3 regions of the Paraliobacillus sp. JSM ZJ581 genome follow, and region 2 is predicted to be linked to each of the others. Evidence: riboswitches for the same ligand, from Rfam matches in the RefSeq annotation. Region 2 holds a riboswitch; each other region holds the start of a gene.

Region 1 (15,434 bases), on a different contig from region 2:
TTCTAAGCGCTCTGCTAATTCTGGACCACCAGATTTCACAACACGTCCTTGCATCATCACATGCACATAGTCTGGTGTAATATAATCTAATAAACGTTGGTAGTGCGTAATAATTAGGCAACCGAATGATTCATTACGAAGTTTATTGATTCCTTTAGATACGACTTTTAATGCATCAATATCTAGACCTGAGTCAATCTCATCTAGAATTCCAATTGCCGGTTTCAATAACATCAATTGAAGAATTTCGTTACGTTTTTTCTCACCGCCAGAAAAACCTTCATTTAAATAACGTTGAGCCATATTTTTATCAATTTCTAAATAATCCATTGCTTGATCCATTTCTTTGATAAATTTCATCAATGGAATTTCATCGCCTTCTTCACGACGTGCATTAATCGAAGAGCGTAAAAAATCAGAAGTTGTTACACCACTAATTTCACTTGGATATTGCATCGCTAAAAACAATCCAGCTTTAGCACGTTCATCTACTTCCATTTCTAAAACATCTTCCCCGTTTAACAAAATACTGCCGCTTGTTACTTCGTATTTAGGATGACCCATAATTGCAGAAGCCAATGTTGATTTTCCTGTTCCGTTTGGCCCCATTACTGCGTGGAATTCCCCACCCTTAATTGTTAGGTTTACACCTTTTAATATTTCCTGACCTTCAATTTCAACATGAAGATCTTTGATTTCTAAAGTTGATCCAGACATATCGATACCTCCAACATTTAATTTATAGGAACTGAATAAATATCCTAGTCATTATCAGTTTATTCTCATTACAATCTTATACTATTTCGAATCTATAATCAACAATTTCAGCCATTCTTCAAGTTGGTTTTCAAACTTATTGGTTTATAAATTCGTTATTGTAATTACAATAGCATAATTCAATTTCTATATAAATGATTTCTGTACAATCTACTAACATACTTTTTATTAAACTTTACGAAAAATCCCTCATAACGTTATTGTTACGAGGGATTTTGTTAAATTTATTCATTTATTAACGGTGTGCTTGTTGCTCCATTTCTGTAACTATCTTCAAACATTTTCGATGGCTTTTTTCTCTTTTTCGCTCGATTTCTAAACGTTTTTCTAAATTTTGGCCGTATTCAGCATAACCAACGCCATGATTTTGCTGCATCGCCTTTTCCATTTCAGATGTGTAATTTAAAGCTAAATTGTCCATGGTTTAAAATAAACCCTTCCTTTCTTGATTTGACATCATTATTGTAACACTTATAAAAAAATGCAACAAAACTACTGACAAACCATACAAAGGGGTTTGAGCTTATCTATATCCAAACCAATCAAATAACAATAACATAGCAATAATAGGTTCGATTTTCTATTGTTTATTAGCTTTTGCTTTTTCTACTTATTCGGCACCAACAGGAACGACTTCCCCATTGTATTTTTCTGTAATGAAGTTTTGAATTTCTTCTGATTGAAGTACATCTACCAATGTTAATAGTGCCTCATCTTTCTCATCTTCACTACGAACTGCGATAACATTTACGTAAGGAGATTCTCCCCCTTCAATAAATAAGGAATCATCAACTGGTGACAAACCAGCTTCAATGGCATAATTTGTATTAATTACCACAAGGGCATCTTCTTCTCTTTCATACATCTCAGGTAATACAGCTGGATCTACATCAGGAGAAAATGTTAAATCTAATTCATTTTCGACAATGTCATTAATCGTTGCTTCTGCTTTTTTAACATTTTCATCTAAAGTAATTAAGCCTTCAGACTCAAATAGAGCTAGTATTCGTCCATGATCTGGAACAGAACGACTAATGATAACCTCTGTTCCTTTAGAAATATCTTCTACACTTTTGATATTTTTAGAATAGACAGCCATTGGTTCTACGTGAATACCACCCAAATTCACAAAATCATATTCAAAATCTTCCACTTGAGATTCCAAATAAGGAATGTGTTGAAAGTAGTTCGCATCTAAATCACCGCTTGATAAATCTTTATTCGGCAAAACATAATCTTGATACTCTTCTATCACTAGTTCAATCCCTTTATCCGTTAGCAACGGTTTTGCTTCTTCTAATATTTGGGCATGAGGTACACTAGTTGCCCCCACTTTAATTGTTGAAGTTGCTGATTCGTCTGAACCTTCTCCCTCATCTCCACAAGCAACTAATACGACAGCAAATAATCCAACAAACAATAAAAGTAATACTTTTTTCATTTTAATTCTCCCCTTTAGCTTATGACTTTTATATTTTTCTTGTAATAAACAAGAATTAATATTACCTTTTGTCCAATTTATTCGTAATTCCATCACCAATAAATTGAAAAACAAAAACAATGATAACAATCAACACAGTACACATGAACACTACATCATTGTACCCCCGTAAAAAACCATAGAAATAGGCATAATCCCCTAACCCACCAGCACCAATAATACCTGCGACTGCTGTGTATCCTATTAACGCAATAGCCGTAACAGTCAAACCAGATACTAGCGCTGGAGTAGATTCCTTTAATAACACTTTAAAAATAATGGTTGATGTTTTTGCACCCATTGACTTCGCCGCTTCAATCACTCCTTTATCTACTTCTCGGAGTCCAATCTCTACTAATCTTCCATAAAAAGGGGCAGACCCGATAATAAGTGCAGGTAATGCTGCATTTGGCCCACGAAGCGTTCCGATTAAGAAATCCGTAAAAGGGAATAATAATAAAATTAAAATAACAAATGGAATTGCACGGAATACATTAACGATCGTAGCTACAATGATATTAATTACTTTATTTCCCCAAATACCACCCGGTGATGTTAAATATAAGAATAATCCTAAGACCATCCCTAAAATAAATGTTCCAATTAATGCGATTAACGTCATATAAAAGGTCTCAAGCATTGCTTCCACAATACCTGACCATTCTACATTTGGAAAAAGTTGATTGAACATGTTACTTCACCTCCACTTGAACAGATGTGGAAGTAATAAAGTTGATTGCTTTTTCTATTTCCTCATCTTCACCTGTTATTTGAACAAAAAGTGTTCCATATGCACCAGACTGTGTTTGCTTCACATTCCCGTGCAAAATATTTAAGTCAACATTATATTTTTTCGCAACTTGACTAATTGTAGCCTGATTTGCTGTTTCACCTAAAAAATGCAAGCGTAAAATTTTCCCTTGATCGATCTGTTTCAGTATTGATTCATCTGTCAATTCATCATTCGGTTTACCCATCACTTGTTCTACAAACTTTTTGGTAACCGATTGTTTCGGGTGAGAAAAAACATCCATCACATTCCCTTGCTCAACGACACGTCCTTCTTCCATTACTGCAACACGATGACAAATTTTCTGTATCACATGCATTTCATGTGTAATTAAAATAATGGTTAATCCTAATTTTTTATTAATATCAACAAGTAATGACAGAATGGAATCCGTTGTTTCAGGGTCTAATGCCGATGTCGCTTCATCGCACAACAGCACTTTCGGGTTATTAGCTAAAGCTCTTGCAATACCAACACGTTGTTTCTGTCCACCACTTAATTGAGCAGGATAAGCATCTTCTCGATCAGTTAATCCAACAAGACGAATTAATTCATCAGCTCGTTCCAATCGCTCAGCTTTTGAAATGCCAGCTATTTCTAATGGGAACATAATATTCTCCCGTACCGTGCGTGACCATAATAAATTGAAATGTTGAAAGATCATCCCAATTTCTTGTCTTGATAAACGCAATGCATTTTTTGATAAAGCTGTAATTTCTTGATCATTAATCGTTACATGACCTGATGTCGGCTCTTCTAGACGATTAATTAAACGAATAAAGGTACTTTTACCCGCTCCACTATAACCAATGACACCAAATATTTCTCCTTTATCGATGGATAAATCAAGTGCATTAACAGCCTGGATCGTTGTGTCCTTTGTTTGAAACACTTTTGAGAGCTGCTTAATTTTAATCATTTTATTCCTACTTTCTTTAATCACCTATAATTTTTCTGTACTTTAGCTCATGGATGCTTAAAATAATTTTACAATCTATGAATCTTTCTCCTGCAATATAAAAAGCGCCTTCCTGTTGTAGAGAACAGAAAGACACTTTGTCTATAATTAATCTGTTCTCTCATCTGCAAAAGCAATTATTGCTCTACAGGAATTGGCACCATTTTAAACATAAACTGTTTAACGGTTGCCGGGCTTCATCGGGCCAGTCCCTCCACCTCTCTTGATAAGAGATTCAAATGCATATTCTATTTTTTGTTTAATTGACATGGTAGCATGATATTAATCATATGTCAACTTTTTTTCAAAGTTGAGTAAGTACAGTACTATCCTTTACAATAATGCTGTAACATCAAAAATTGCTTATAGAAAATTAAGTACAAAATAGATAAACGTATTAGGAAGGGGTATATTGTTGCAATCGATTAATTTTACTTTACCGTATATCAACCAACCAGGTATTTTCAAACTAGCCGACTATAGAGAAAAAATTGTAATTTTAACTTTTTGGGTATCGTGGTGTCCGGACTGTAGTTCCGATCTGCCTAAAAAAGAGCAACTTTATCGTTCAATAAATGACGATAAAGTAGAGATGGTGACAATAAATGTGACAGGAAGAGAACGAAATGATGGAGAGGCAGTAAGTTATACAACTAAATTCCTTACCCAACCTACATTAAAAGACAATGATAGGGAAGTCTATGATCTATTTAAATGTGAAGGTGTACCAACTACTGTGATTATTAATCAGCAAGGTGAAATCTATCGTGTATTTGGTGAACAAAGTACAATGATAGAGATTGTAGAAGCAGTAGGTACAATTTTATGATTTATTAAAGCCAAATACTGACCAAGTTTTTGCTATTTTTTCGATATTACTTATAGAATAAATTTTTTCAATTGTATTGTCAGCAAACTTAATGTAAACACAAGGAACACTTCCGATTTTATTCGTTTGCATAAACGTAGGAAATAAACCTGCATTCATCTCATAAAAGAGATGAGCATTCGTTTGTTTTTCAACTTTTCTTAAAATGTCTCTGGCCAATTGGCAAGTTCGACAAAATGGACTATAAATAAATATCAATTGTTGCGATTGATTGAATACATGACTATTCTCTTTCACTATTTGCTTCATTTGAAACTCCTTCAAATAAGATAAATCGGATCCACATTAATATGTTTGCTAACTAATGCTGTCGCGAGCTCTACTTCAGGTGTAGCAGCTACCTCACGATAGGTTTTATCTATATAAATGTGTTGTGCATGAGGAAGTTCTATTGTTAACTGTTTTCGAAGCTTATGACCAGCTTCATCTTCATCGACTAAAATAAATACGTCACAATCATCTAATTGGAAATCATTAATTAATTGTTCCATTTTCTCAACACCTAATGTACCATTTGTGCATATGATAGTAATAGCGTCTGTAACGATTTTCTCAATCTGTATCTTATCTGTTAAACCTTCAACAATTAGTATACGTTTTGATTCAGCCATATCTTTATTCATTTCGATTCCACCTTTTCGAAAAAGCAAATGTTTCTATACTATATCATATGAACAAATCATCCCTTGTTACAATTATAATTGTAACAAGGGATGATTTAATTTATTCCTTTTCTTCGATCATTGTTTGGTATTGTTCTGCAGTCATCAGTTTGTCAATATCACTCGTATTATTAGGTTCAACAACAATCATCCAAGCTTTTTCATAAGGTGATTCGTTAACAAATTCAGGGCTATCATCTAATTCTTCATTCACTTCGATAACCTTCCCAGAAAGCGGTGCATATAATTCTGAAACGGTTTTTACTGACTCTACGCTTCCAAAAGGTTCATTTTCTTCAATCGTATCGCCTGCTTCTGGCAATTCAACAAAGACAATATCACCTAATTCATCTTGTGCGTGCTCCGTAATACCAATTCGAACTGTTTCTCCTTCTATCTTTATCCACTCATGTTCTTTTGAATAATGTAGCTCCTTTGGAATATGCATTGGTAGACCTCCTTGAATAATAAATTTATATTAAAACTATTAAGATTATTTTATCTCCATGCTTGTTCAAATAATTCTTCTTTAAATCCAATCGTTACTTGTTTACCATCTGTAGTGATTGGTCGTTTGATTAACATGCCATCAGATGCTAACCAGTTTAATTTCTCTTCATCCGTAGCCTCTGGTAGCTTATTTTTCAAATCTAGCTCACGATATTTTTTTCCACTTGTATTAAAAAATCTTTTTATTGGCAACCCACTAAGTTGAATTAGTTTTTTTAATTCCTCTTTTGTTGGTGGATTTTCAACAATATGTATCTGTTCATAAGCTATATTATTTTTATCTAACCATTTCTTTGCTTTTTGACACGTACCACATTTAGGATAAGCATAAAAAGTTAACGTCATCGAAGTCCCCTCCTATATCATTCTACATGATTGTACCCTACAATCCAAATGCTACTTTCTATTATATAGAAGGTAGCATCGCTTTGACTAGTGTTTTGCATCTTTAACTTGCGTGTATAGTATTGCAAAAAATACACAAATTACGTATGTAACCTAATTAAAGGAGGTTTTTTTATGCAACAACAAATGAATACTGGTAATTTAAATCAATCGAATCAAGTCATGCAACAACCACCAACTATGGTTAGTTCAAAAGATTTGTTATACCTAATCGATATGATGTCATGGAATTTAAATGCAACAAAAAAAGCACATTTTTTTGCTAAACAATGCAACATACCAGAAGTTAAACATGCTTTAGAGCAAGCTTGTCAAATGCACCAAAAGCATTACCAAAAAATATTGCAACATACAGCTGTTCAGCAAAATGGTATGTTGCAGTAGATAAAGGAGATTTTCAATGAATCAGCAAAAAGTACAAAATCCAGAGACACAAGTACAAAAAACGCCCGAAATGAATGATCGTGACTTTCTTAATGATATGCTTTCAACTGAAAAATATATGACACAGTCGTATAGTAATGCGCTTAATGAAGCAAGTAATCATGCGTTGTATCAAGATTTGTTAGCTATTTTTAACGAAACACAAAACATGCAACGCACATTATATAATTTGATGTTTAAAAATGGGTGGTACAGTTTAGACAGAGCCGATCAAAACAATGTACAACAAACACACCAACAATTTAGCGGATATACCAACCAGTTCCCTGTACATTAATCAAATGATTAATTAAGCGAATTGCTTTTATTTACATTCCTTCCATCTAAATTTTTAAATTGTATTGCTTTTTTAGATGGGGGGATTTTACTTACTCATACAATAATCCATCTATAAAAGGAGAATCTTAAACATGCCATTAACTACTTTTCAAGCGACTGCACAGTTACAAGAAGGTGTTCAAGTAAAAGTTACATCCCGCAATTTTGAAATCATCGTAGATGAGCCCAAGGAACTTGGCGGAAATGATACAGGAATGAATCCTGTCGAACTAACTTTGGCAGCATTAGGGGCTTGTCAAACGATTGTAGCTCAAGTGTATGCAAAAAAATTCGATATTACATTTGATGATTTATGGATTGATGTAGAAGGAGAACTAGACACTGATGGTTTCTTGGGTAAATCAACTGTCCGCCCTGGTTATTCTAATATCCGTTTTAACGTATATATCGCAACAAATGACGCGAAAGAAAAAGTAGAAAAATTTGTTTCGTTTATTGAACAAACATGCCCCGTTGCAGATACAATCACAAATACGGTAAATGTAAAATTGAACGAAATTATAATTGAACCAGTTAAACATTAACCTTTTAAAATACCAAACAATCATACACTTGCTAAATGTACAATTTGAAAACATCAAGATAAATTACACATAAAAAATAGGGATACAATGTTGCATCTCTATTTTTATATTGCTCCATTGTAAAATTAACACAAAAAATAGCCCCTTTTCTAGACAAATGATATGCTCCCCTTAAGGTAGACAGATTAAAAAAATCTGTTTTCATCTTAAAGGGAGTTTCTTATGTCTGATAAATGTAACTTTTACTCTAGTCCGTTTAAGTATGAAGTATTAAAGACATACAAAAATATAGATTATATGTTAAAAGAATGATGTTTAAAATATGGAATTGCAGAAGTGCCTCTATATGTTTGGACTGAGAATTATGAGAATTACGGCCCGAATGGATTGAATGATTCAAAAACATGCAAGACATACTTTAAAGATTTAAATGTAGGGGATTACCTATCAGGGGTTTATTCTCATTGTGAAAGCATTCGTAAGCATGAAATTTCTATCTCATCAGTACAGCAAAAGAAAAGACAAGTATCATTTCAATGCTTGCTAAAAACAGTTGACGATGATAATCGTTATCAACTATAATTTATCATATTAAGTCGACAACTTAAAATTCAAAGAAAGAGGTGAAATATGAATTTTGATTTATGGACATTCATATTAGATAATCTTGAAGCAGCCGGGGTTATTGGTGGATATGTTTCTATTTCAATCATTGGAGTCGGTTTACTCACTTATGCTGCAAAAGGTAGAATTTCAGGTGATAATCAAATTGGTCCTAAATGGTCACAACCTATAATTGGTGCTTTATTAGGAGTTATTCCAGGATGTGGTGCAACAATTGTCGTTTCTTCAATGTATAAAAACCAAAAAATCTCATTTGGTGGTTTACTTGCTACATTCATTGCTACATTAGGTGAAGGATCATTTGTTTTATTGGGGGCTTCTGATGAGGCTAGTGTAGCAGCAAACTTAACAGCATTTTTAGTAGTTAGCTTAGTGGGAGTAGTTGTAGCTATTATCTCTGGTTATATTGTTGATGCAATTGGAGTTAACTTCAATACTAATGATGTACTTGAACAATCTTTGCAAGAAAAACATCACTCAAGGAAAGTCACTACTATAACACATAATTTCATTGAAAAATTTGGGTTTTACATGATTATAGCAATGGCAGTATTCTTACTACCAAGCTCAATTATGGCATTATGGGGTGGTGGAATTGCTGACTATGATAATATAGCCGTTTGGGTAGCCATCTTATTTACAATCTTTTGTATTATTTATTACTTAGTATATAAATTTAGTTACAAAGGACATCAATGTACTTGTGATGACAATGCAAGATCAACTTTATTACATGCAGTATTCGATATTTCTACAGTCGTTGTATATGTATTCATCGGACTATTTATTGCTAACTTTATCATTGATGTTTTAGTAGGTGCAGAAACTTTTGATGCGTGGATGACTTCATCAGCACTCGTTGTTGTAGTAATAGCCGCTTTAATAGGAGCAACCCCAGGTTGTGGTGGTATGATTGCAGTTGCAGTAGCATTTACTACAATTGACAACTTCCCAATAGCTGCCTTGATCGCAGCAGGTATTGCAACTAGTGGAGACGGAATCTTCCCATTACTAGCGGCAAACAAAAAAGATGCCTTAATTATCACTTTATTCGGATTTGTACTTGCCCTAGTGGTAGGTTATACAGCTTTAGCGTTAGGAATCAATATTTAGAGACATAACTCTTCCGTTTAACTTGTCTAAGTTATAAGCATATATAGACTAAAGGAAATGATTTCTTACTTTACGTAATTGTATGAACAGCGCATAGTTAGTTTTCTAGTATGGCGTTTTATGTGAATCGATGAGCAAACATGATAAATATTGAAAGTCCTCCACTTAACGCTTTTTTAAGCATTTGAAGTGGGGGACTCTCAAGTAAAGAAACGTTATTGTAGTAAGCTGTAGTAGATCGACAGGAGAAATATGCACCGATCAAATTGAACATAATCCTTCCGCCATAAGTGATGAAACTGTCATCATAAGAGAGCTTAAAAATGATAACATGATGGAAAAAAGGGAATGCACTTGTTCGATTTATTTAAAACTTTTTTTATGTTAGAAGGGAACGAAATCCAAGGTCATTCCCGTAATCGTTACATTCATTTTTTTATTTTCATTCAAGGTAACACGCCTCATTTAGAGAACTGCTTGATTACTTTCACTAATTCTTCAATAGATGCTTCTCCGTTACCTGATTGATTTGCATCTGCAACACAATGCTTCGTATGGTCTTCTATTAAAGAAAACCCAACTTTTTTTAGTGCTGCTTCAATGGCTGATAGTTGTACAAGCACATCAACACAATATCAATTCTCTTCCACCATCTTTTGTATCCCACGAACTTGACCTTCTATTCTTTTAATCGATTGATGATACTTTGTTTATCTGCATCTGTGCGATGATTCAATTTATGATTTGGATGTAAATCAATATCATTTATTTGATTCATAGAAAACATCCTTCCCATATTTTCTTTTATACTATCCCCTCAAATAACAGTTTACAACGTGCATTAAAAATAACGCACTTTTTAGCCGATATCATATTTAATTCTTTCCAGTTTTGAATGCCTATGTTTAGATATGACAGAGTAAATTTCTACAAATGAACATTTGAGATATTCGTTCTTTTTATTTTTATATATCTCCATATAATAAGCGGAATGAGAATCAGTGAAAGGTATGCTCCAGTAAAACCTAATATTCCATAACTCGAATTGGCAACAATCACACTTGAGGATATACTACCAATCGACCCACCAATTGCCACACCTACATCGATCGTTCCTTGGATTTTGGCTCGATTTTTAATTGTTGTGGAATCAACGACGATTGCCGTGCCACTAAGCACACCAAAATTCCAGCCTAAACCTAACAAAACAAGAGAAAGTGTAATTAATCCAATGGCATCTCCTGGTGTAAATGCTGCGATTAACCCTGCAAGTGTTAATGTTAGTGCTCCTGCCACAACCATTTTCATCCGCCCAACTTTATCTACTAGTGTTCCTGTAACAAGGGATGGCAAATACATCGCTGCAACATGCAGTCCAATGACAAAGCCAACTGCGGATAATGGACTTCCGTTTTGTTCGATGTGTACTGGAGTCATTGTCATAATACCTACCATGATCACCTGTGACAAAATTAATACAATAGCACCAACAATAATACCAGAACGTTGAACCCCTTGGTTCGGCTGATATGGAGTAGACGTTTCCGCTCCTAACTGTTTATTATCCTCAATAGCACGTGCAACAAGTAATGGATCTGGTTTTAAAAAGATAAAAAATACAATTCCTGCTAAGCTATAGGCGACCATCGCAAGTAAAAATGGACCTGCTAATGTCGGCATACCTAAACTCTCAGCTATATACCCCATCGGTGCAACAAGATTAGGACCAGCGACAGCACCAAATGTAGTTGCAACCATTGCGATGCTTGCCGCTTTTGCTCGTTGCTTCTTTCCTGCTAAGTCAATACCTGCATACCGTGCCTGTAAATTTGTTGATGTACCAGCACCATAAATAAATAATGAAAGTAATAGAAAAACAACACTATCTATATTGGCAGCGACAACAACACCAAGTGCACCTAAGCCACCAGCTATAAAACCAAAAGATAACCCTATTCTTCTTCCGCGTGCTTGTGTCATTCGACCAACAAGATAAGCTGAAAATGCAGCTCCTAAAGTAAACAGAGCTGTAGGTAATCCCGCTAAACTGTCAACACCTAACATTTGTTGTGCTAATAATGCGCCAACTGTTATTCCAGCTGCTAATCCTGCTCCTCCTAGCGTTTGTGAAAGTAGTATAACCTTTAAGGTTCGTTTATATAACGCCTTTTGTAAAGCGGGAGAGCTTGCTATTTTTTGTATATCTTCGGTATGGAATTTTAACATTGCTTCGTCTCCTTATTTACTGATACATGTTTAAACAGATTTTGATATTAAGACGGACATTTTCCCTTTATCAACTTGTTTTACAATGTCTTCTAATGTCTGTTCTTTCAAATAGTTTTCCATTTTCATTTCTGCTTCTTCCATTACTTCTTGAATCAGGCAATCATGATTATGATGTAAATCATTATTATTTAAACGGCAATTGAATAACGTTGCTGATCCTTCTATTGCATGAATAATTTCTAAAAGTGTTATATCAGTTGCATCTTTCATTAGTTGATAGCCACCCTTTACTCCCGGTGTAGATTGAATAAATCCTGATTTAACTAGCTTAGTGAGTACTTTAGACAAGTATGTCGGGGATACCTTTTGAAATTCCGCCAAAGGACGCACACCAATTGTTTTTTCTTTTGGTATTAAAGCAAGAAACACCATTGTATGAAGTGCATAATTCGTTGCTTTTGAATATTGCATGTTTAATCTCCTAATTATAGATTTAATGTATCTAGAATATCTATTTTTTTTGATCTCGTCAATCAATTATTTTTTTCACCGTCCAAACACTATTTTAAAAGTTTCAAATACAGACCTGGAATAAATAGTCATGCTTGCATCTAACTTCTTAACCGAAATATTTTATTTATCACTTTTGGTTTAAAACGGAATAATTCTTATTTACAAAACGGAATAATTACGATATAATACAAAAGAAATTCACATAGAAAGTCTGGTGTTTACATTGACATCTCCTATCGTTCGTATCGAGCATCTAAGCTATGCCTATGAATCAAAACACGCATTACAGGATATAAACCTTGAAATACCAACTGGGGCATTTTTAGGGTTGGTTGGACCCAATGGTGGCGGAAAAACAACACTTATAAAATTACTACTCGGCTTATTGAAACCTCAAAAAGGTTCTATTGAACTATTTGGCGAAAAAATAGAGCACTTTAAAAAATGGAATAAGATTGGTTTCGTCTCACAAAAAGCTAATTCATTTAATCGAGGATTTCCTGCAACAGTGCGAGAAGTTGTTTCAACTGGATTAACTGCTAATGTTGGTTATTTTCGTTTTTTCACAAAACACCATAAGCAAAAAGTTGAACACGCGGTAGATTTAGTTGGCATGAAAGAATATCTAAATACTAATATCGGCTCACTTTCTGGCGGTCAACAACAACGCATATTCATCGCCCGCTCTTTAGTTAGCAACCCTACACTACTTATCCTTGATGAACCGACAGTCGGAATTGATACAGAGAATGTAAAGAAGTTTTACGATTTACTCCATCAATTAAACGAAGTGAATAACATTAGCTTATTACTCGTTTCTCATGACATTGGGACAATGACAAAGCATGCAAATGGGATTGCTTGTTTAAATAAACAACTTCATTTTCATGGTGATACCGAATCGTTTGCTCATCTATCAGACAATCAATTGTCTAATTTTTATGGTCACCCACTACATGTGGTAACGCATCAACATGAATAATAAAGGAAGTGACAGAATTGCTTAATCAGTTTTTTACGTATGAATTTTTACAAAATACGTTTTATACCGGTATATTGATCGGATTGATTGGACCATTATTAGGAACATTCGTTGTTGTTAGAAGGCTATCGCTCATTGCTGATGCCTTATCACACGTTACGCTTGGTGGAATAGCTTTCGGTTTGTTTTTGGAGAAAAAATACGGATTGATATTTTTGACACCTTTTTATACAGGCATGGGGTTTTCGGTCATTGGCTCCATATTCATTGAGCGTTTGCGCAGTGTATATAAAGCATATCAAGAATTAGCAATTCCAATTATTTTGTCTGGTGGCGTCGGTTTAAGTGTTATTTTCATTTCATTAGCTAATGGATTTAATACGGATTTATATAATTATTTATTTGGATCTGTTTCTGCTGTTAGTCGAAATGATTTATGGAGTATTGTCATCATTACTATTATTGTTTTAACCGTACTTGCTTTATTTTATAAAGAGCTGTTCATGCTATCTTTTGATGAGGAGCATGCAGTTGTTTCGGGGATACATGCAAAACGAATTCATTTTATTTTCATTATCTTGACTGCTTTAGTCATATCAGCTTCAATTCGAATTGTCGGTGTTTTACTCGTTTCTGCGTTAATGACGCTTCCCGTTGCAGCAAGTATTAGAATAGCAAAAGGATTCAAACAAACGATATTATTTTCTGTTATTTTTGGTGAATTATCTGTTATTATAGGGTTATTGACAGGCTATTATTTTGAAATACCACCCGGTGGCACGATCGTAATGACTGCTATCATCATTTTAATTGTAACTATCCTTGGAAAGAAAGTTTGGAGCTATTTTACAAGAAAGACGGTGATTTAATGAGAGTAGAAGAGGCCTTATCACTCCTAAAAGAAAAAGGATACAAATATACAGATAAACGCCAAGTAATCTTATCATTTTTCAATCAAGAAAATCGATATCTTACTGCAAAAGACTTGTTAAAGCACATGGAGCCCAATTTTGAAGGTATTAGTTTCGATACAATATATCGCAATTTGCATTTATTTGATCAATTAGAAATATTAGAGTCTACTGAATTAAATGGAGAAAAACATTTTCGGATGAGATGTGACCATCACCACCATCATCATTTTATTTGTAAAAATTGTGGTATCACAAAGGAAATCCATCAATGTCCAATGGACGATATCGAAGACGAATTAAAAGGTTTTATGATAGATGATCATAAGTTTGAAATCTATGGGATGTGTCCAAATTGTCAAGAACAAGCACCTATGTACTAGTCATCTTTATTGGTTTAGGTGGAGCGCTTGGATCTGTATTACGATATACAATGGCACACCTATTTTCAACAAATATTTTTCCCTATGGTACATTAATCGTAAACATTTTAGGCTGCTTTATCCTTGCTTTTTTGTCTAACCATGCTTTTATTACAAAAAAACTCCCTAAGCAGGTCACTATAGCTATTAATACAGGAATCATTGGATCGTTTACAACTTTCTCTACCTTCACAGTAGAAACATTGACATTAATCACTAATAATCTGTTCTTAGGTACTACTTATGTGTTTGCAAGTATTATTGTTGGCCTACTTGCATGTGTAGTAGGTTATTTGCTAGCAAAGAAAATACCAACAGATAAGGAGAGTATTCAATGAACCTGTTTTATATTGCGTGTGGGGGTTTTATTGGAGCCAATGCTCGCTATTTTTTAGGACTTGCACTGAATCAAGTCAATCCTTTACGCCCATATGGCACTTGGATTGCTAATATCACAGGTTCTTTCTTATTGGGTATTTTGTTTATTTCCTTAGAAAATGGCTTCATTTCCCCACCTCTATGGCTACTATTAGGTACTGGATTCTGTGGAGCATACACTACTTTTTCTACTTTTGGTACAGAAACATTAGCCATGATTTTATCAAAAAGATATTTTCAAGCATGTATTTATTGTTTAAGTTCCATCGTAGTAAGTCTTGCTGGGGTTTCTATTATTTTTTTACTAAACTAAAGAGCGAGTGTGCATCATGCGTACACTCGCTCTTTACCTTTATCCAATAATTTTTTCTATCACATAGTGTTCTTCACGATCTAGAATATTTTGGTGCATTATTTCTTCTATTTCTTTTTGCATATATCCTGCTAGATCGTTTGCTTCTTCTTTCTCACCAGATAGATATAT
Region 2 (6,602 bases):
TAAAATAAATGGTGCTTTCATCCCTCTCTGATATTTGTCGTTAAATTGTTCGTATATATCGTAACTATGAACGTTATACGGTTTATTTTTTCTTAAACTAGCAATCGGTTTCGATAAAGGGATATAAATCATACTCAGTCTTCGAAACCATTTCATCATTAAATATAAATGGTAATACGTTTCTCCCCATGACCACTTATCTTTATATGGTCTATTCCATTCTTTATCTCTAAATTTCATAATCTCTTTGTTCATTTCTTCTCTTTGTATATAGAGTTTTTGAAAATGCTTCTTCATAGACAAACTGTTCACAATATCTTCCTTTCTAAAAAAAGTATGTAAAATGTTGACATTTCGAAATCTTGATGTTAATTTATCAAAATATAGACTAGTCCTTTTCGCTCCCTTTATTTGTTATATGTATTTTTTACTTATTCACATTTATTCGACAAACAAAATGTTCATCCCTTTTTATTTGTGTAGAAATAGTGTCTATCCATTTGCTCATCTATTATCTTCGTGTACGTCTGGCTTTGAATGTTTATTAAAAATAGTGGATACATGGATAATAAAAAGACGCCCCTATCACAATTAGAGCGCCTTTCTCTCATTATTTTTGTATAGCTAGTTGTTCACTTCTTATTTCTTTTGCCGCTTGAACCATTATTTGAAGCGCACGAATGGTCTCTTCTTCCTTACGCGTTTTCAATCCACAATCAGGATTGACCCAGAACTGCTTTGGCGAAATGGTTCGTAATGCTCGATTGACATTCTCCTTCACTTCTTCTACAGATGGAATTCGTGGACTATGGATATCATAAACACCTAACCCAATATCCTTAAAATAGGTATTATCCTCAAAGGTAGAGACAAGCTCACCGTGACTTCTAGACGTTTCAATAGAAATAACATCTGCATCTAGTGCATCAATGCAATCAAAAATATCCTCAAAGTTGGAATAGCACATATGCGTGTGAATTTGTGTTTCAGCTTCAACCGTTGCTGTAGCTAAACGGAATGCATAAGCTGATTCCTTTAAATAGTCAGTCCATTTTTTAGAATCGAGTGGTAATCCTTCACGTAGTGCTGGCTCATCAACTTGAATAATTTTAATCTGATTTGCCTCTAATGCTTCTATCTCTTTTTGTAATGCTAACGCAATTTGTTTCATTACTTCATATCGTGGCGTTGTATCATGAACAAAAGACCAATTTAAAATGGTCACTGGACCAGTTAACATTCCTTTTACCGGTCGATCGGTTAATGATTGGGCATAAACACTTTCTTTAATCGTTATTGGTTTATCCCATGATACATCTCCGAAAATGAGAGGTGGTTTAACACAACGCGAACCGTATGACTGAACCCAACCATATTCCGTTACAGTAAATCCATTAAATTTTTCTCCAAAATACTCAACCATATCATTACGTTCAAATTCTCCGTGTACAAGCACATCAAGGTCTAATTCCTCTTGCAGCGCAATCCAACGTTTAATGTTATTTTCCACAAATGTTTCATACGCTTGATCTGTTATTTCATCATTACGCCATTTAGTTCGTGTAGCTCTTACTTCAGGCGTTTGAGGTAAACTTCCGATCGTGGTAGTTGGTAACAAAGGCAAGGCTAAATGCTCACGCTGTTGTTTAATTCGTGTTGAAAAATCTGGACTTCGCTCCGCATCTGCTTCTGTTAAACAAGCAACGCTGTTTCTAACTGCATCATTTGAGCGATAAGTAGCTTGTAATCTGGCTAATGCCTCGTTCACTTCATTTATTTCGTTCTGGATCGTTCCACGTCCCTCTCGTAATCCTTTCGTTAGAATAGAAACTTCTTGTAGCTTTTCATCTGCAAAGGACAGCCCCTCTAAAATAATCGGATCCAATTTTTGTTCTAATGTTTTCGTAACAGGTACATGCAATAAAGAAGCAGACGGCTGAATAATTAATTGATCATCACTCACAAAATAGTTAATCGTCTCTAGAATAGTAATTTTCTCTTCTAGGTTAGCACGCCACACGTTACGACCATCCACCACTCCTGCAACAAGTGTTTTATCTTTTGGAAAACCATATGTTTTTAACAGTTCCAATGAATCTCCATGAACGAAATCTAGCCCAATAGCTCTTACTGGGAGCTTACTAATTCTCTCAAAGTGAAATACTTTTTCAAAATAAGTTTGAAAAATAACATTTAAGCCTGGCACTTCTCTTGCAAATATTTGGTAGACTTTTTCAGTCGCTTCTAATACATCCTCCCCTACTTCCGTAGCAAAAATTGGCTCATCTATTTGAACCCATGTTGCACCAGCATCTGCTAGCTGTTGTAGAATTTGTACGTATAAAGGTAAAAACACATCAACTAACTCATTAAACTGTCTGTCTTCAAAACCCTTCGATAATTTCAAGTAAGTGATCGGTCCTAAAATAACTGGTTTCCCATCAATATCTAGCTTTTCTTTCGCTTCTTTATAGTATTTAAGTGCTCGATTTTCCACAAGCGAAGGTTTCGCATCATTCAACTCAGGAACGATATAATGATAGTTTGTATTAAACCATTTTGTCATTTCTGATGCGATTACTTGATCCACACCACGCGCCATTGCAAAGTATGTATCAACATCGACCTTACCTCCAGTGTAGTCATATCGATTCGGTACGATCCCAAATCCAACAGAAGTATCTAGGACATGGTCGTATAACGAAAAATCACCAACAGGGATCAAATCGATTCCTTGATTTTTCTGTTTTCGCAGATTAGTTAGACGTATTTCATCTGTTGTTCGAATTAATTCCTCTTCTGTTATATTTCCATTCCAGTACGCTTCAAGCGTTTCTTTCCATTCTCTCTTCTCTCCAATTCGTGGGTAACCTAAGTTTGAACTTTTTATTTTTGTCATACCAAATCTCCTCCATTATATTTTTTACTCTATTACAAATCTTTTTCTATGTTGTCACTTCTTGTTCTTTGGCTGTCAGACTTGTTTTCTCTTGGATATACTCCACCAGCTTCACACATATGTCGTATCGCATAAATGGAGTAATTAAATATATTCCATTAAAGTGTTCCAATGCTGTGTCAATTAACTCTTTTGATATGGAAATACTTTCCTCCGTTGATGCCGCTTTGCTACCTACAGTTGCTCTCATTCGTTCTCGCACTTCATCGGTCAATCTAATTCCTGGAACTTCATTATGCAAAAATTCAGCATTTTTAGTTGATGTTAATGGCATAACTCCTATAAAAATGGGGACTTCTATATGAGCGGTTGCTTGTTTTAACTCAAAAATCGCCTCTGGGCTGTAAATTGGTTGTGTTAAAATATAGTCCGCCCCACTGAGCACTTTTCTTTCTAGTCGTTTTACCGCCTTTTCTACGATTTTCACATTAGGATTAAAAGCAGCAGCTACATGAAAAGCAGTTTTTTCTCTTAATGTATTACCTGAAAAAGAAATTCCATTATTACTTTTTTTAATTAACTCAATTAATTTAAATGAATTAACATCGAATACAGAGGTTGCTCCAGGGAAATCACCAATCTTGGTTGGGTCTCCGGTTATCGCTAATATTTCTGTTATGCCGAGTGTGTGTAATCCCATTAAATGTGATTGTAAGCCAATTAAATTTCGATCACGGCAAGTTAAATGGACAAGTGGTCTGATACCATGTTTTTGTAATAATGTTGCCATCGCTATATTGCTAATTCGAGGACTTGCTAATGAGTTATCCGCAAGTGTGATGGCGTCCGCTCCTGCTTCTTTTAATGCCTTTGCCCCTTGAATATACTCGGTAAGATCTAAATGCTTTGGTGCGTCTAATTCGACAATAATCGTTTTTCGTTTTTTTGCCTTTTCTGCTAATGATTCGTTCCCTTTTTTTCGTTGTGATATTACTTTAATTTCCTCTTGAACAATAGCTTTTTCTTTAATCGGTTTAAGATTTTTCATCCCTATAGCAAGCGATCTAATATGCTCTGGTGTCGTTCCACAACAACCACCAACTAGACGAGCACCTTGGTTCCTTAAATCAAGTGCACATGATTCAAAATAGTTCGGTTCATTCTTATAATAAAGAACGCCATCTCGATAAGCCGGTAAACTTGCATTCGGATACGTTGCTAGAAAAGCCTTATCCAAGAGGGGAACAGATTCTAATGATCGAATCATTTGCGATGGACCAAAACGACAATTGACACCAACGACATCGGAACCAAGCGATTCTAGCTGTTTTAAAGCTTTTGAGAGAGGCAAGCCATTTTCCAACACTCCAGTCTCATGCATGGAAACATTCGTAATAATCGGTAAATCGGTCTCTTCACGCGCAATTTCCAAAACCGTTACTAGCTCATCAAAATTGTAATACGTTTCTAAAATAAGCCCATCTACCCCTTCTAAAAGCAAACAATATAATTGTTCTCTAAAACTACGTTTAATTTCTTCCGTTGATTTTACTATCGTTTTAGTACCATGAATTCCACCAATACTCCCCAAAACGTACGAACGCTTATTACTTGCCTTTTTAGCAATTTGGACCGCTGTTTGATTTATTTTTTTCACCTGTTCTTCTAAACCGTATCGAGCAAGTTTAATATAATTAGCACCATAAGTATTCGTTTGAATCACATCCGCGCCAGCAGCAATATAAGCTTCATGTATCTGCTGAACTTGAGTAGGGTGCGTAAGGTTTAATGCTTCAAAACTTCGATCAACACCATGGGAATATAAAATAGTCCCCATCGCTCCATCAGCAATCAAAATCCTTTCTTTTAAAGATGTTAATAAATCCAAACTTACTTCACCTCCACTATTTAATCGCCTTCACATCATTGTTTTATCTCTTTGATAATCTAATTACTCTCTCGTTTATGCCAAAAATAAAAGGCATCTCACACGCTATCAATCTTATGATTGAATAGAGTGGAAGATGCCTTTAGTTGTCTAATCGGCAAATCATTTATTTTTCTGTAGTTTACGTTCTTTTTGAGATGGTTGTATACCTTTTTTTTGGAACCTTTTTTTCTCGGTTGAATCAATTTGCGTAATGTACCCATCATGTACAGTCAAAACAATTGATCCATAATCAATGTCTTGCAAAATATGATTTAGATAATCTAACTTTACTTGATCAAGCTTACCCATTTCTCATCTCCCCTTCTAGTATTGTAAGTACAAGTTTCAAATATGTCTCACTTGTAAAGCTAATGCCTTTAAAAATACACCATAAAAAATCCTCTTCCTATAAAAGATAAGAAGAGGATGGATGTATGCATCTATATCTCTTCTTATCTTTCAGGCATAAAGCTTGCTGGAATTGGCACAGTACTAAAAAAGTCTGCTGCCGAGGCTTCGTTGGGCCAGTCCCTCCACCTCTCTGGATAAGAAAATTCAGTTTTATTTAAATTGTAGAGATTACTTTACACTTAAATTCATATATTGTCAACTGTCATTTTGCTATTATGGAGTAATGTAATTGGAATCTCCCTGTTTTCTTAGAAATTCCCTTTTATTATCGCCATATATAATAAAGCTTAAAAACGGGTAAAAAGCTACTCCCATTATTACTTCCCATACATCATTTATACTTTAATATCATTCACCTGATCATTGATTCATCTTGCTCTTTCAGTTTCTTTACACTTCTTTCCGTATCATCAATATTGCTTCTGACTATCTCTTTATATTGAGTAAATAACTGATGAATCGATTCTTCACGTTCTAACCACTCTTTTGTGAAATTCAATTGATTTCTCCCATAATTATCATCAGGCTTAGGAAACTTCAATTGGTTTAAACGCCATATTGCTTGATCCAATTGTGACTTAAATAGATAAAATGGTAGCTTTATTTCTTTCCCACCACTACTGCTTTTATTAAATGTTACGAACATTTAGAACAACCTACCTTTTAATTCACTTATCTTTCTACTAAACGCATCTATTGCATCCTCTCCCTGCTGAAGCAACGAATCAGCTTGATTTGCAATCGTACTAGCAAACTCTAAAGAACTTTTTTGCAATTCAAACTGTTTTATTTTCCAATTAATGGTTGTAACGTAGGAGTCATAATTGTGAATATGTTTTTTAATTGTTTGATATGCTTCATCACGAGACGTATAAAATTCCTCTGCTTTTAAACTTACCCATCCCTTTTTCAAGCTAGGGTTTTTTATTGTTTCTACAGCGGACAACGCATCGTCTTGTTCATCAGTAATTAATCGTTTTGCTCGTTTTAATCGTGATATTTTTTCATCTATCTCTGAAGACCTGCTAGAAATTACATGGAAAGCATTATTAAGAAAGTCACTATCTGACAAAGTTATCACATCCTTATTCAGTATATTATATCGATTATTTAATAGTTTATTATAATCATAATATAACAAATAAATCCATTCAAACCATTACTATTTGTAAAACTGGGTACATATTACCATTTTTCTTTTGCTTGAAACAGTTTAATTATGAATGTAAATTGCACCTTCTCATCATGTAAACATAACCTGAGATGCTATTCTTCAACGAGTGCAATAAAAAATTCAGCTATTTTTTATTAACATGACTATTTAACTGTGTTTTATTTTCCCATTTATATGTAAAATAGTGT
Region 3 (9,905 bases), on a different contig from region 2:
TGCTGGGCCTGCTGCAATGCCTTCTAAACAATCACCGTGATATGGACATATTCCTTCGAAGGAGTCTTCTGGATGTTTTCTAACTGATATATGTCCCATCTCCGGATGCCCAAAACCTTCCATCACAGCGCCATTTAAAACGGCGCCACCACCAATCCCGGTACCAAAGGTTAAATAAATACATGATTTCGCCTGTTGTGCACCGCCTAACCGATACTCACCATAAGCAGCTGCGTTCACATCTGTTGTCCAGGCAACTGGGATGCCATACTTCTCCTTAATAGCTCCAACAAAATTATAATTGTTCCATCCTTTTTTTGGCGTAGAAGTCACATATCCATATGTAGGAGAGTCGATATTAACATCAATTGGACCAAATGAACCAATGCCTATTGCTTTTAATTTATATTGATCAAAGAATTCAAACACATGTTTCAACGTTTCGTCTGGTACGGTAGTCGGTATACTAATACGTTCGATGATTTCAAATTTTTCATCGCTAACAGCACAAACAAATTTCGTTCCGCCAGCTTCTATCCCTCCAAAATACACGTCAATTCCTCCTCCATTTGCCTTTTCATAAAATATCATGCTTTCACTTCTACTTTACCATTTTTCATTTAGGATTTGAAAGCAATTTCAATCGAAGTGACTAGTGCTATTAATCCTAAACAAAAACTTTTATCACAAAAAAACGGATCATTTAGTGATATTGACCTTGGATAACAGATAAATGATTAGTCGTTTATTTGAACATAGTTGCAACTGTATCCTTTATTCTCCAGTTTCAACAAATTTTTTGATTCTTGCACCAATTTCATCTCTTACACGCTGAAAGACTTTCCACTTCTCTTCATCTGTTCCTTCCGCTTTTGCAGGATCGTCAAATCCCCAATGTTCCCTTTTTACTTGTGGAGGTGTGAGCGGACATTTATCTGCAGCATCTCCACATAAGGTTACCGCTAGTGTCGACTGATTTAAAAAATCATTGTCAATGATCTCAGATTGTTGGTTGGATATATCTATACCGATATCTCTCATTGCTTTTACAGCATTTGGATTTAAACCATGTGCTTCAATTCCTGCACTACGAACTTCCCATTCCTTACTAAGATATGCTTTTGCCCATCCTTCCGCCATTTGACTTCGACATGAATTACCCGTACATAAGAAATAGATTGTTTTTTTCGTCATTGTATTGCACCCCTTTATAGTAATAATAATGTTAAGTATAAGCCTATCAATGTGATCACTAGGATTGGAATCGTTAAAACAATCCCTGTTTTAAAATAAGTTCCCCATGATATTTTAATCCCTTTTTGATTTAACACATGCAACCATAATAATGTAGCTAATGAACCGATTGGTGTGATTTTTGGCCCTAAGTCAGAACCAATTACATTCGCATAAATTAATGCTTCGCGAATGATACCAGTAGTACTTGTTTCTGCAATGGCTAATGCATCAATCATCACCGTAGGCATATTGTTCATCACAGATGAAAGAAATGCTGCAATAAAACCCATTGCAATTGTCGCAATAAATAGTCCCTGTTCTGCGCTTTGTTGAATTAATTGAGCTAGTAAATCCGTTAACCCTGCATTACGCAACCCATATACGACAACATACATACCTACTGAAAAAAATACAATATCCCATGGCGCGCCTTTGATTACGGTAGATGTACTAACCGCTTCACTTCTTCTCGCCAACAGTAAAAATACAATCGCAATCGTACCAGCAATCAAGGAAATTGGTATAGCAATAAACTCACTTACAAAATACCCAATTAATAAAATAGTTAACACATACCAAGATAAACGAAATAATTTATGATCTTTAATAACTGCTTTTGGCTCCTTTAGATGCGCTAAATCATAGGTTCTCGGAATATTTTTTTTGAAATATAAATATAATACCGTAATTGTAGCTACTAAAGAAAACAGATTAGGAATAAACATTCGAGATGCATATTCGATAAATCCGATGGAAAAGAAGTCTGCCGAAACAATGTTGACTAAATTGCTTACAACTAATGGCAAAGAAGTCGTGTCAGCAATAAAACCACTTGCTATAATAAATGGAAAGATAATTTTTTCACTGAATTTCAAATTACGTACCATTGCTAATACAATCGGCGTTAAGATTAATGCTGCACCATCATTCGCGAAGAATGCCGCAACGATCGCACCTAGGATACTAACATAAACAAACATTTTGACTCCATTACCTTTTGCAGCTTTTGCCATATGTAAAGAAGCCCATTCAAAAAAGCCAATTTCATCTAAAATAAGTGAAATTAAAATAATAGCAACAAATGCTAACGTGGCATTCCAAACGATTTGTGTCACTTCGATCACATCACCAAAGTCAACTACCCCTAGAATTAAAGCTAAGATTGCGCCACCACAAGCAGAGTACCCGATTGACAGTCCCTTTGGTTGCCAAATGACAAATACAAGGGTAAGAATAAAAATTAAAATGGCTAAAACAACTGATAAAGACACAATACTAATCCTCCCACTACTAACAACAATTAATTTTCTTTCCACTTCTTTCTAATTCAATTAACTTTTCCTTTTGATTCGGAATTTGAGATAATACTTGTTTGATAAAAGGAAAGTTATTATTTTCAGTACAAATGGAGTAAAAGATCCACTGTCCTCGTCTTTCTTCTTTAACAATTCCTGCATCGCGTAATTTACGTAAATGCTGACTAATTGACGGTTGGCTCACTTGAAAAATTTCAACCAGTTCACATACACAGCAATCCTGATGTTCCAATAACTTCACAATGGTTAACCTTGTTTTATCTGATAACAATTTCAATAACGAAGCTGCTTGTTCAATTGATATTTGCTGTTGACTCAAAAAACACACCTCCTCCCCCCGCTTCCGTATTATCATATAATAATATACTTATATATTCAATGATATTTTTGATTGAGCGCCGATCATCTGCATAACCCAAAGATGATCGCTTATTGTTAACAATAAGTAAAAGGATTGCTATTCTGCTTTATTCGATTCATAATATTTAATATATACTAATCTTGAAAGGATTATTCGATATGGCTGATACACATCGCTTCTCAAAAGGTGAGGAAATTGCCAATTCAATTACACATGGAATTGGGGCACTAATTAGTATTGCAGCATTAGTATTATTAGTTGTTTTCTCATCATTACATGGAAATACTTGGCACATCGTCAGTTTCACGTTATTCGGAACGACAATGGTACTACTTTATACTTCATCCACACTTCTACATAGTTTACCAGAAGGAAAGGCGAAAGATATATTTGAGATTTTAGATCACTCATCTATTTACTTTTTTATTGCGGGAACATATACACCATTTCTTTTTGTAGTGGTACAAGGCGCTGCTGGTTGGACTTTATTTGGAATTGTATGGGGATTAGCAATCGGTGGTACAATTTTTAAAATTTTCTTTGTGAAAAAATTCATCTTTGTTTCTACCTTTCTTTACATTGTAATGGGATGGCTGATCATTTTCACTTGGGGATCACTATCAGAAAAACTACCGACCGCAGGAATAGCCCTTCTTGTGACTGGAGGAATTTTGTATACAATTGGTGCAATTTTTTATATGTGGCGTTGGTTTAAATTTCACCATGCGCTTTGGCATCTATTCGTACTTGCAGGAACGATTTTACATTTTTTCTGTGTGCTCCTCTATGTGCTACCGATTAAATAGACGAAAAAATCCAACTAAATACCGACGATATAGTTTGCTCCCTTATCTAGTAAAAAAGAATTTTTATTCATTCTTCATTCACTATAGCAGGGAGCAGTTCAATCAACGACGCTTAGTTGGATCTTTTTTTATCAGCTTTCCTTTTCGTAACATAGTTTCTACCAAGTTGATTTCCAATTTCTTTGCTGTCTGATTTAACTGACGAACTTCTGAATTAGTCACCAATGATAAGACAATACCACCGTCTGACCCAACTCGCCCTGTTCTTCCAGCTCTATGAAGATAATGATTCGGATCTCTTGGTACATCAACTTGAACCACATATGCCAAATCTTTCACATCTAACCCTCTGGCTGCCACATCAGTAGCTAATAATAACTGTGTTTCACCTTTGACGAATTGACGAATTGCTTTTTCCCTTTTTTGTTTAGATAACTCCCCATGTAAAGCCTCAACCGCAATACCTTGATATGCTAATTTATCTGCAATGACTGCTAAATTACCACTATCTCTAAAAAACACAAGTAGTTGCTCATCTAAATGACGTGCCAAACTTCGCAGAATATCAATTTTTTCACGTTCTTCACTCACAATATATTGATAAGAAACCTTCGGGGTGCCGGCTTCTTCATTATTCACACGGATAACCTCAGGTGTTACCATATATCTGTTCGCTTCTTCTGCTAACCCTTCTGAAATTGTAGCTGAAAACAGTAATAATTGGCGTTCTTTTGGCGCTGATTTTATAATACCAAACAAGTTATTTCGATGCTCTGGAACCAATAATTGATCTGCTTCATCTAAAACGATCGATTTTAACACATGTACTTTTAATTTTTTTTGTTTGATTAGTTCAAGTACCCGACCTGGCGTGCCAACAATGATTTGTGGCTTTTTCTTTAACTTCTCAATTTGTCGTTTGATATTTGCTCCGCCAATCACCATCATACTTGACATCTCTGCGTATGTCGTCCATTCCTGAATTAACCGATGGATTTGAGCTACCAATTCATGCGACGAGGCAAGAATTAATACTTGCGCCTGTTTTTGTTCAACATCTATTTTTTCTAATAATGGTAGTAGATAAGCGAGCGTTTTCCCACTCCCAGTCGGAGAAATCCCAATAACGTCCTTGCCGTCTTTTATCATTGTATAGGTTCTTTCTTGAATAGGTAAAGGGGTGGAAAATCCTGATTTTTTCCAAGCTTGTTGTAAAAATGGTTGTAATGTATCGACGAACATAATGATCTCCTTCAGTAAGAACTGTATTTTTAATAGTTTATCCAACTATATCACAAAAACGAAAGAGAAATAAGTGCACTATAATATTGAAAAATAAGTCAAGCATATAAAGTAGCAATAATGAGAAGAAATGCATCGCAAAGCTGTAAATAGATAATTGAAATAGAGCAAGGGGGGATAACGCTAATATCTCTTTTTTGTCTGAATATATACACATTTCTTTATTTTTGCCGAAGATAGTATAAAGAAGCGTTTTATTTCCTTCTATAAAGAGAAAGGGTGAACAAACATAATATAGAAATAAGTTTAAAAATAAATTTTTCCAAGGAAACGAAGGGGGTTGCTTATGAACATTTTATCAAAACTAAAATTCAAATTACCACTTATCGTGCTTTTATTATTAATTATACCTTTAACAGTTGTCGGAATTATTTCCTTTAACAAAACAGCAATATTAGAGAAAGCCATTATTGAAAAAGAAAATATCGAAGCCTTCTCATCCAAATATGAAGACATTTTTCAAGAATACGAAGCAAAATTAAAACAAATGGTGGAAATGGAAGAATTTCAAGTCAATCAAATTAATCCACCTGAATCAGAAGAAGAATATACAAATATGCCTCGAGCGAACAATCCTGCGCTGACTAGTTATTATGAATCTTTTTTATCCGAACTAGCTATCAAGGATAACTTCATAATGAATCTATATGTCGGTACACCAGAAGGCGCATTGTATTTGCACCAAGTTGATGATTCTGCTAATTTATCAGGTTATGATTCAACAACAACAGATTGGTACCAGCTTGCTGTCAATGCTCAAGATGAAGTAGCTTGGACAGATCCGTACATCGATACTGGCAGCGGAAAGTCTACCATTACACTCGCTAAAACCGTAAAAAATGAGGATGGCGACATTGTTGCAGTAACTGCAATCGATTTTGAAATGTCACGACTGGCAACGATGATTCGTAAAGATATTCTGATAACAACTTTTATCACATTGGGGGTTTCAGTCGTTATTGCCATGGTTATCTTCATTTTCCTTATACGCTCGTTATTGTTCAACATTTCAACTCTTAAGTCCGAAATGAACCGATTAGCTGAGGGCGATTTAACAGGAGAAAAGGTAGTTACGAAATCTAAAGACGAATTTGTAGATTTAGCTGAATCAGTCAATACAATGAAAGACAACTTATATGAAATGATTAACCATTTAAGTAATGTGACAACAAATGTACACAAACAAAGTGATCATTTATCTCACTCATCAAATCAAGTAAGAGAAAGTAGTGAACAAGTCGCAGCAACAATGGAAGAACTTTCATCAGGTGCAGAGTCGCAGTCTAATCATGCGGTTGATTTAGCAACAGCAATGCAACAATACAATCAAACCGTCACACAGGCCACGAAAAATAGCACTAGTGTGGCAAAAAACTCGGATCAAGTGATTCAATTAAGTGATGAAGGAGCTAAACAATTAGATCTATCAGTTGAACAAATGAAAGAAATCTATCAATTAGTTCAAGACTCATTTAATAAAGTTAAAGGATTAGATCAACAATCTATTGAAATAGAAAAAATTGTTTCTGTTATTCAAGATATTGCAGAACAGACGAATCTATTAGCACTTAATGCTGCAATTGAAGCCGCTCGAGCAGGTGAAGAAGGTAAGGGATTCGCAGTAGTCGCTGATGAAGTTCGGAAGTTAGCAGAGCAAGTTAGCAAATCTATTACTGACATTACAACCATTGTTCAATCGATTCAGATAGAGTCGAATCAAGTTGCACATTCCTTAGAAGCGGGGTATTCTGCCGTTGAAAAAGGATCGAATCAAATCCAAAAAACTGGACAAGCATTCCAAGGAATTAACCAATCCATTACTGACATGGTTGGAAAAGTACACACTATCGCCAATGATTTACAAACAATCGCTTCAAATAGTCAAAAAATGTATACGTCAGTGGATGAAATTGCTGCTATCTCCCAAGAATCTGCAGCAGGTATTGAGGAAACAGCAGCATCTACGGAAGAGACCAATACTTCTATGGAAGAAGTAGCTAAAAGTGCTGACGAATTAGCCCAACTAGCTAAAAGTTTACAAACACAAGTCGACCAATTTAAATTATAAAAAACAAATGCTCAAACATTCGCTTAGTGATATACGGACTAAACCGAAACGTAGGAGATAACGAAAACACAGCGACACAACAATCGATTTTAACTTACCGTACGTAGGTTTAGCTAGACATAGATAATCTTAATATCTATCAAGAAACAGCATGTTTTATCATTTACTAATGAACGAAACATACTGGGACAAGGGGCTTACCTCATGTCCCAGTTTTTCTTTTACTGTTAACGAATCGTTTCGCTTTGTCCCATTTATCTCCTGCCTTAATATCATTCGCTTCACTTCTATAATATGATACATAATCGATGAAACGTTCACTATTTTTTGATGTATAAGGAGAGTCTAACTGTATGATTCCGAATAACAATAAGCGAACCATCAAACAATTCAAGTTATTCACCTGTTTCTTGGTACATTCTCTTGTGATATACCGTAATAAAATAGGTGTGTCATTTCAACCCTATCTGCCACCTTCAATTAATCACTAGTTTTCAAGAAGATAACAGAGATAAAATGAGCTAACAATCATTCTAATAGATGTTTTCCTTATCTATTTATATCAATCGTCCAAATAAATAACCCGAACGTTGATTCATTAGTAATTACAACTACACACACTCCCTTACTGGAAAAAATAATGCGCTCATTTTGTTTTATCCCCTATTCGCATGCATACCTATATCATGAAATTCAACAAATACTACTCAATCAATTGAACATTGCCATACTTAGCGCTATGCAATTAAGGTATTGGGTTGCTTAGTTAATATTAAAAAAATTCAGAATAACTTGACAATATTAATGAATACCGATATGATTAGTAGAAATTTAATTATTCTTATCCCGAGTGGTGAAGGAAACTGGTCCTATGATCCCACAGCAACCATTTGTCTCGAGCAAATAAGGTGCTAAATCCAGCAGCTAATCAGCTGAAAGATAAGAAGGAATTTTTCCTGTTTGGAAATAACCAAAAAGAAAACCTTCTTCTTAAGCATTAGCTAAGAAAGAAGGTTTTTTCGTTTGTAAATAGTCTGCTTATAAAATAAAGGAGTGATTATGTGACAGAATATGGTGCTTGGATGATTGGTTTTGCTCTAATTTATACTTTGCTTTTAATTATTGCTGGTAATGTAGCTCGAGTAAAAGCATCCAGTGGAAGTAATTTTTTTGTTGGCGGTCGAAATTTTCGATGGTGGACAGTTGCATTTTGTATTACTGGCTTATTCTCAGGGTCAACTTATATTTCGATTGTGGAATTATCTTATCTTACAGGTATTTCTGCTATTTGGTATGGCATTGCTGAAACGGTTCAAGTTTTAATTATTGCATTGTTAATGATTAAGTCATTTCGCAAACGTATGATGGTTACCGTATCTGGATTAATTGGTGATCAATTTGGTCGAGCTGCCAAAGGAATTGCTGGATTAATTACTGCTTTTGCTTTTCCAATGTGGTCGGTTGCAACTGCTATCGCCTTTGCTTCTGCACTAAATGTGTTTACAAATATTTCTCTTAGTGTCTCGATTGCATTTACAGCTATTTTATTGTTTATCTATTTACAAGCTGGGGGAATGTGGTCGGTTGCTTTCACACAAACAATGAACAGTACTGTATTTTTGAGCATGTTTATTATTGGCACGATCGCTTTTTTTATTAACCCAGGTATAGAGGGTTTAGTGCAACTTGCTCAAACTAATCCATCCATGTTTCATTTCGATGCAGTAGGGATTCAAGTAATTGTTGCATGGTTTGGCACTTTTTTAGTAAATGTCATTTTAGCACAAGCTGCATTTCAAATGGCTTTATCCTGCAGAACACCTGAAGAGGGGCAAAAAGGGGTAATCGGAGCTGTTTTTCTAGGTATTCCTTTTATTATATGTGGTATTCTATTTGGTTTAGCAGCGGCAATCGTTATTCCAGGAGAAACACTTGGATTAGTTGCCTTACCAAAATATTTAATGGAAGTTTTACCTGCCCCCTTAGTTGGATTGTTTTTCTTGGGAATTTGGGCTTGTGCATTGAGTTGGGGAGCACCATGTCAATTTTCTGGTGCTACTAGTTTGGGAAAAGACGTAGGGAGTGCCATTTTCCCAAATACAACAAGTATACAGTTAGTTCACTATACAAAGCTTTCTCTGCTGTTACTTACAGGGTTAATGATAATATTTGGGTTGCTACGAACAGAACAATCTGCTTGGTGGAATGTACTTGCATGGACAACAAGAAATGCTGCTACATTTGCTCCAGTAGTTGCAGCATTATTTTGGCCTGTTGTTACAAAACATGCGGTCGTTAGTTCTTTACTCACAGGTTTTGTTACTGGACTACTATGGTATCATTTAGGGGGATGGCAACCTACTGTTTTCTTTTTAGATATTCATCCTGTATGGATCGGTATGTCTACCAATGTTTTAACAATTATTAGCGTCACCCTTTTAACGAATTATCGGAATATACAGGTATCTTTAAAAAATCATTCAATAAAAGATTATCTTGCTGTCTACTTTAGTGTAGTGCTGGCTATTTCTACTGTTGTTTTTTTCAAACTATTGCATGAGCTAGGTTTACTAGGCTTATTAGGTTTTTCAACGATCGTCACCTTATTCCTAACGATCATTTTATTTGTGCGTGAAAAGAGAGAAGTGCAATATTATTCCCAAACAGCAAATGTGCCTATTGATCAAATGCAATAAACCAAAGCATAAATATTCGGTTAGCGATGGATGGACTGAATCGATAAATGTTAATTTATCGTATAAAAAGGTGATAGAAATCTTAATAATAATTGGATGTAGCTAACTTTAGCATTTGTC

The links. A riboswitch is a leader RNA that binds a small molecule or an ion and turns the genes downstream of it on or off. The one in region 2 is predicted to bind S-adenosylmethionine.
Region 1: another riboswitch for S-adenosylmethionine. It lies ahead of ACH6CY_RS09565 (methionine ABC transporter ATP-binding protein); the one in region 2 lies ahead of ACH6CY_RS14800 (DUF2292 domain-containing protein).
Region 3: another riboswitch for S-adenosylmethionine. It lies ahead of ACH6CY_RS03310 (sodium:solute symporter family protein); the one in region 2 lies ahead of ACH6CY_RS14800 (DUF2292 domain-containing protein).

Annotation. Positions count from the first base shown of each region.
Region 1 covers NZ_JBISEP010000015.1:20,781-36,214, forward strand. Annotated here, with positions in the region: gene sufC (Fe-S cluster assembly ATPase SufC) at 1-717, opposite strand, end outside; gene ACH6CY_RS09550 (YuzK family famiily protein) at 1,013-1,198, opposite strand; gene ACH6CY_RS09555 (MetQ/NlpA family ABC transporter substrate-binding protein) at 1,388-2,218, opposite strand; gene ACH6CY_RS09560 (methionine ABC transporter permease) at 2,280-2,948, opposite strand; gene ACH6CY_RS09565 (methionine ABC transporter ATP-binding protein) at 2,950-3,966, opposite strand; SAM riboswitch class I at 4,124-4,238, opposite strand; gene ACH6CY_RS09570 (TlpA disulfide reductase family protein) at 4,421-4,834, shown strand; gene ACH6CY_RS09575 (thioredoxin domain-containing protein) at 4,829-5,143, opposite strand; gene ACH6CY_RS09580 (toprim domain-containing protein) at 5,155-5,517, opposite strand; gene gcvH (glycine cleavage system protein GcvH) at 5,618-6,004, opposite strand; gene ACH6CY_RS09590 (arsenate reductase family protein) at 6,055-6,411, opposite strand; gene ACH6CY_RS09595 (hypothetical protein) at 6,586-6,855, shown strand; gene ACH6CY_RS09600 (spore coat protein) at 6,872-7,192, shown strand; gene ACH6CY_RS09605 (OsmC family protein) at 7,326-7,778, shown strand; gene ACH6CY_RS09610 (hypothetical protein) at 8,115-8,360, shown strand; gene ACH6CY_RS09615 (putative manganese transporter) at 8,409-9,515, shown strand; partial or broken gene ACH6CY_RS09620 (metal-sensitive transcriptional regulator) at 9,977-10,293, opposite strand; gene ACH6CY_RS09625 (MFS transporter) at 10,443-11,741, opposite strand; gene ACH6CY_RS09630 (Rrf2 family transcriptional regulator) at 11,772-12,215, opposite strand; gene ACH6CY_RS09635 (metal ABC transporter ATP-binding protein) at 12,481-13,239, shown strand; gene ACH6CY_RS09640 (metal ABC transporter permease) at 13,257-14,108, shown strand; gene ACH6CY_RS09645 (Fur family transcriptional regulator) at 14,108-14,533, shown strand; gene crcB (fluoride efflux transporter CrcB) at 14,506-14,910, shown strand; gene crcB (fluoride efflux transporter CrcB) at 14,907-15,263, shown strand; gene ACH6CY_RS09660 (VLRF1 family aeRF1-type release factor) at 15,303-15,434, opposite strand, start outside.
Region 2 covers NZ_JBISEP010000040.1:80-6,681, reverse strand. Annotated here, with positions in the region: gene ACH6CY_RS14815 (DinB family protein) at 1-297, opposite strand, end outside; gene metE (5-methyltetrahydropteroyltriglutamate--homocysteine S-methyltransferase) at 611-2,899, opposite strand; gene ACH6CY_RS14805 (bifunctional homocysteine S-methyltransferase/methylenetetrahydrofolate reductase) at 2,946-4,787, opposite strand; gene ACH6CY_RS14800 (DUF2292 domain-containing protein) at 4,950-5,138, opposite strand; SAM riboswitch class I at 5,279-5,381, opposite strand; gene ACH6CY_RS14795 (YwqI/YxiC family protein) at 5,593-5,886, opposite strand; gene ACH6CY_RS14790 (DUF5082 domain-containing protein) at 5,887-6,312, opposite strand.
Region 3 covers NZ_JBISEP010000003.1:67,926-77,830, forward strand. Annotated here, with positions in the region: gene ACH6CY_RS03270 (ROK family protein) at 1-552, opposite strand, end outside; gene arsC (arsenate reductase (thioredoxin)) at 775-1,194, opposite strand; gene ACH6CY_RS03280 (arsenic transporter) at 1,209-2,507, opposite strand; gene ACH6CY_RS03285 (ArsR/SmtB family transcription factor) at 2,527-2,871, opposite strand; gene trhA (PAQR family membrane homeostasis protein TrhA) at 3,072-3,719, shown strand; gene ACH6CY_RS03295 (DEAD/DEAH box helicase) at 3,822-4,976, opposite strand; gene ACH6CY_RS03300 (methyl-accepting chemotaxis protein) at 5,308-7,089, shown strand; gene ACH6CY_RS03305 (hypothetical protein) at 7,292-7,471, opposite strand; SAM riboswitch class I at 7,928-8,035, shown strand; gene ACH6CY_RS03310 (sodium:solute symporter family protein) at 8,151-9,785, shown strand.